2 regions of the Stenotrophomonas sp. YJH_SMC_64 genome follow, and region 2 is predicted to be linked to the other one. Evidence: riboswitches for the same ligand, from Rfam matches in the RefSeq annotation. Region 2 holds a riboswitch; the other holds the start of a gene.
The links. A riboswitch is a leader RNA that binds a small molecule or an ion and turns the genes downstream of it on or off. The one in region 2 is predicted to bind glycine.
Positions count from the first base shown of each region.

Region 1: linked by a shared signal. The riboswitch ahead of gcvP (aminomethyl-transferring glycine dehydrogenase) and the one ahead of AC5P9L_RS03900 (trimeric intracellular cation channel family protein) in region 2 are both predicted to bind glycine.

Region 1 is NZ_JCAFUN010000017.1:72,866-75,060, forward strand. It holds gene AC5P9L_RS17985 (multidrug effflux MFS transporter) at 1-579, opposite strand, end outside; glycine riboswitch at 879-981, shown strand; gene gcvP (aminomethyl-transferring glycine dehydrogenase) at 1,044-2,195, shown strand, end outside.
Region 2 is NZ_JCAFUN010000003.1:138,391-140,585, reverse strand. It holds gene AC5P9L_RS03910 (hypothetical protein) at 1-166, opposite strand, end outside; gene AC5P9L_RS03905 (GIY-YIG nuclease family protein) at 188-463, opposite strand; glycine riboswitch at 504-593, shown strand; glycine riboswitch at 607-712, shown strand; gene AC5P9L_RS03900 (trimeric intracellular cation channel family protein) at 795-1,412, shown strand; gene AC5P9L_RS03895 (3-deoxy-7-phosphoheptulonate synthase) at 1,581-2,195, opposite strand, start outside.

The sequences.
Region 1 (2,195 bases), on a different contig from region 2:
CACCGGATGGGTTTCCGGCAGGTAGCGTGCGGTGGCCGCCAGCAGGAGCAGCGCAAACATCACCAGGAACCAGAAAATCAGTGGCCAGCCGGCGCCACTGAGCAGGATCCAGCCGCCGATGATCGGTGCGATGGCCGGAGCGATGCCGAACAGCATCGATACCTGGCTCATCAGGCGCTGCGCGTCGTGTCCGTGGTACAGGTCGCGGATCACCGCGCGGCCGACGATCATGCCGACGCCCGCTGACAGGCCCTGCAGCGCGCGGAACGCCAGCAGCGTGGTCAGGTCGGTGGACAGCGCGCAGCCGACCGAAGCGCCGACGAACACCACCAGGCCACCGAGAATCACCCGCTTGCGGCCCCAGGCGTCGGACAGCGGGCCGTGCGCAAGGCTCATCAGGCCGTAGAACAGCAGGTACACGCTGATGGTCTGCTGCACCGCCACCTCGTCCACAGCCAGGCGCTGGGCCAGCTGCGGGAACGCCGGGAAGATGGTGTCGATCGAGAACGGACCGAACATGGCCAGGCCGGCGAGCAGCAGGGCCATGCGGCGGGTGGAGGGAGCAACAGCGGCGGTCATGGGAAAGGCGTCCGGCAGGGCCATGCGCGGCACGCACGGCGGGCGCCGGTCCCCTGCAGCAGGGACGGCGCCAGATGAATTCGGGTATCCGCCCATCATAGGTGGGGATTGCGCCTGATGCCATGCAGCAGTGCACAAAACGCACGGACGGGCCATCGGCCATTCAGGCGCGGCCTCCAGGACCGAAGGCGGCCGCCGCGCCCGCAACGGGCTATAATCGGCGGGCAACACGGTGGGAGAAGCGGAATACCGCTGCCGAAGGCGCAACGCCCGTAATCGCTCAGGCCCGATACCACCCGTAACACAACTCTGGAGAGACCGGTTCGATCCGGCGCCGAAGGGGCACGAAGCTGCGGTCCGCCGCGCTTTTAAACTCTCAGGCAAAAGGACAGAGGGGCGCCCCGCAGACCGCCGACCGGCGGCTTGTGCCCGTGCGTGTGCCCTTTCCTGACGGATCCTTCGCCATGTCCCAGAACACCCCTTCCCTGCGTGAGCTCGAGCACCACAACGCGTTCGTCGAGCGCCACATCGGCCCCAACGACGCCGAGATCGCGCAGATGCTCGACGTCGTCGGCCACGCGTCGCTGGATGCGATGACCGACGCCATCGTGCCGGCCAAGATCAAGTCGCCGGCACCGCTGGCACTGCCGGAGTCGATGACCGAAGTGCAGGCACTGGCGAAGATCCGTGCGATCGCCGACAAGAACACCGTGCTGCGCAGCTTCATCGGCCAGGGTTACTACGGTACCCACACGCCGAACGTGATCCTGCGCAACATCCTGGAAAACCCGGCGTGGTACACCGCCTACACCCCGTACCAGGCGGAAATCTCGCAGGGCCGCATGGAAGCGCTGATCAACTTCCAGACCCTGTGCGCCGACCTGACCGGCATGGAAATCGCCAACGCCTCGCTGCTGGACGAAGCCACCGCCGCCGCCGAAGCGATGACCCTGGCCAAGCGTTCGGCCAAGTCGAAGTCGGACACCTTCTTCGTGCACGACGCCGTGCACCCGCAGACCCTGGAACTGCTGCGTACCCGCGCCGAGCCCATGGGCATCGTGCTGCGCGTCGGCACCCCGGCCGAAGCGCTGGAAGCAGAAGCCTTCGGCCTGCTGCTGCAGTATCCGGACACCTTCGGCCAGGTCGGCGACTACAAGGCGCTGGTCGATGCCGTGCACGCACGCGGCGGCCTGGTGGCCGTGGCCACCGACCTGCTGGCCCTGACCCTGCTGGCTGCCCCGGGCGAATGGGGCGCGGACATCGTGGTCGGCAACAGCCAGCGTTTCGGCGTGCCGTTCGGCTTCGGTGGCCCGCACGCCGCCTTCATGGCCTGCCGTGACGCCTACAAGCGCTCGATGCCAGGCCGCCTGATCGGCGTTTCGATCGATGCCCAGGGCAACCCGGCCTACCGCCTGACCCTGCAGACCCGCGAACAGCACATCCGCCGCGAGAAGGCCACCTCCAACATCTGTACCGCGCAGGTGCTGCTGGCGGTGATGGCCTCGATGTACGCCGTTTACCACGGCCCGGAAGGCCTGACCCGCATTGCCCGCCGCACCCATCGACTGGCCTCGATCCTGGCCGCAGCGCTGCGCAATGCCGGCGTGCAGGTCGGT
Region 2 (2,195 bases):
CCGCGCAGGCAGTCAACAGCAGTATCCCGCAGTTCTTCATCGGACGGATCCATGTGTCGATGGGTGTGGCGATCATGGCATGACTGGAAGCGCCCATCCACGCATGGCGTGGATCTACTGTAGAGCCGGGTCCATGCTCGGCTTCACCATCAGGCAGCAGCAACAACAGCCGAGCGTGGGCTCGGCTCTACAGAAGCGCGGGATCCGGCGCCTGCAGCCAGGCCAGCTTGCGTTCGCGCGGCTGCTGCTTGAGTTGCCACTCGGCCCGTGACGCGGCGGCCCGGTCCGGGTACTCGCGCACGGCCAGCACCCGCAGCGGCGGCCGGGCCCGGGTGTAGCGCGCGCCCTTGCCAGCCTGATGGGCGGCGAAACGCGCGTCCACGTCGGTGCTGATGCCGGCGTAATAGCTGCCATCGCGACATTCGAGCAGGTACAGGAACCACGGGCGGAGGGACGGGGCCATGCCCGGATTATGCCGTGCTGCACTGCAGCGGATATACTGGCGCCCGAATGCAGGAGAGAGGCGCCGCGCTGGCGCCCGCCGAAGGCGCAGGCTCCCATGATCGCTCAGGCCGGTGGGCTGGAATCCCACCAACCATGCATTCGACTCGCCGAGCTGGAGAGAGGTCACCGGGCATGCCCGGGACGATCCGCCGAAGGGGCACGCGGCCCATGCCGCTGAACTCTCAGGCAAAAGGACAGCGGGAGCGGCACCGGTCATCGTCATCCCGTCATTGCGCAGGCAATGGCGGCGTCCGCGCATGGCCGGCCCCACCGCGTTCGGAGCCTGCCCCATGTTGCTGTCCATCATCTACCTGATCGCCATTTCCGCCGAAGCCATGACCGGCGCACTGTCCGCCGGCCGCCGCCGCATGGACCTGTTCGGCGTGGTCATGATCGCCTGCGTCACCGCCCTCGGTGGTGGTTCACTGCGCGACATCCTGCTCGGCCACTATCCGCTGGGCTGGGTGAAGCATCCCGAGTACCTGGGCTTCACCGTGTGCGCGGCGCTGATCGCCACCTGGGTCGCACGCTGGATGCACCACTTCCGCCGCACCTTCCTGGTCCTCGACGGGCTGGGCCTGATCGCCTTCACCCTGATCGGCTGCTCGATCGCGCGCGAAGCCGGCCATGCGATGCCGATCGTGCTGATCGCCGGCATGCTGACCGGCGCGTTCGGCGGCGTGCTGCGCGACATCCTCTGCAACGAGGTGCCGCTGATCTTCCAGAAGGAGCTGTACGCGATCATCGCGCTGCTGACCGGCGCGGCCTACCTGTTGCTGCTGCACTGGGGCGTGGCCGACGCCACCGCGATCCTGTGCTGCCTCGGCGGCGGCTTCGCGCTGCGCCTGCTGGCGATCCACTACCGCTGGGAAATGCCGAAGTTCGTGTACCACGACGAAGTGCATTGAGGTTCGCGCGGCGGAATCCGCACCACCCCGGCGATGTACCTGGCGCTGTCGCTCATGCGCAGCGCCAGGCGCATCGCCGGTGCAGATGGGCCGGACTCCAACTCCGACCGGCCCTGATCGCGGCCGCACCCCCGCAGGCGCTGGCCGCCATCCACACACGTGCCGCACTCAAGCGGCTTCGGACACCTTCACGTCGCGACGGGCGCGCACGGCCGCGGCCAGTCGCTCCAGCACCGTCACGGTGGTGTCCCAGTCGATGCAGCCATCGGTGATGCTCTGCCCGTAGACCAGCGGTTGGCCTTCCACCAGTTCCTGGCGACCACCGACCAGATGGCTCTCGATCATCACACCGACGATGCGCTGTTCACCGTCTTCCAACTGAACAGCGATGTCCTCGATCACCTTCGGCTGGTTGTCCGGATTCTTCAGGCTGTTGGCATGGCTGGCGTCGATCATCAGACGAGTCGGCAGCTTGGCCTTGGCCAGCGCCTGGCAGGCCTCGGCGACACTGCCTGCATCGTAGTTCGGCTGCTTGCCGCCGCGCAGGATCACATGGCAGTCCGGGTTGCCAGTGGTCGACACGATGGCGGTGCCGCCCTGCTTGGTGACCGACAGGAAGTGATGCGGATTGGACGCCGCACCCACCGCGTCGGCGGCGATCTTCACGTTGCCATCGGTGCCGTTCTTGAAGCCGACCGGGCACGACAGCCCCGAGGCCAGTTCGCGGTGCACCTGGCTTTCGGTGGTGCGCGCACCAATGGCGCCCCAGGCCACCAGATCGGC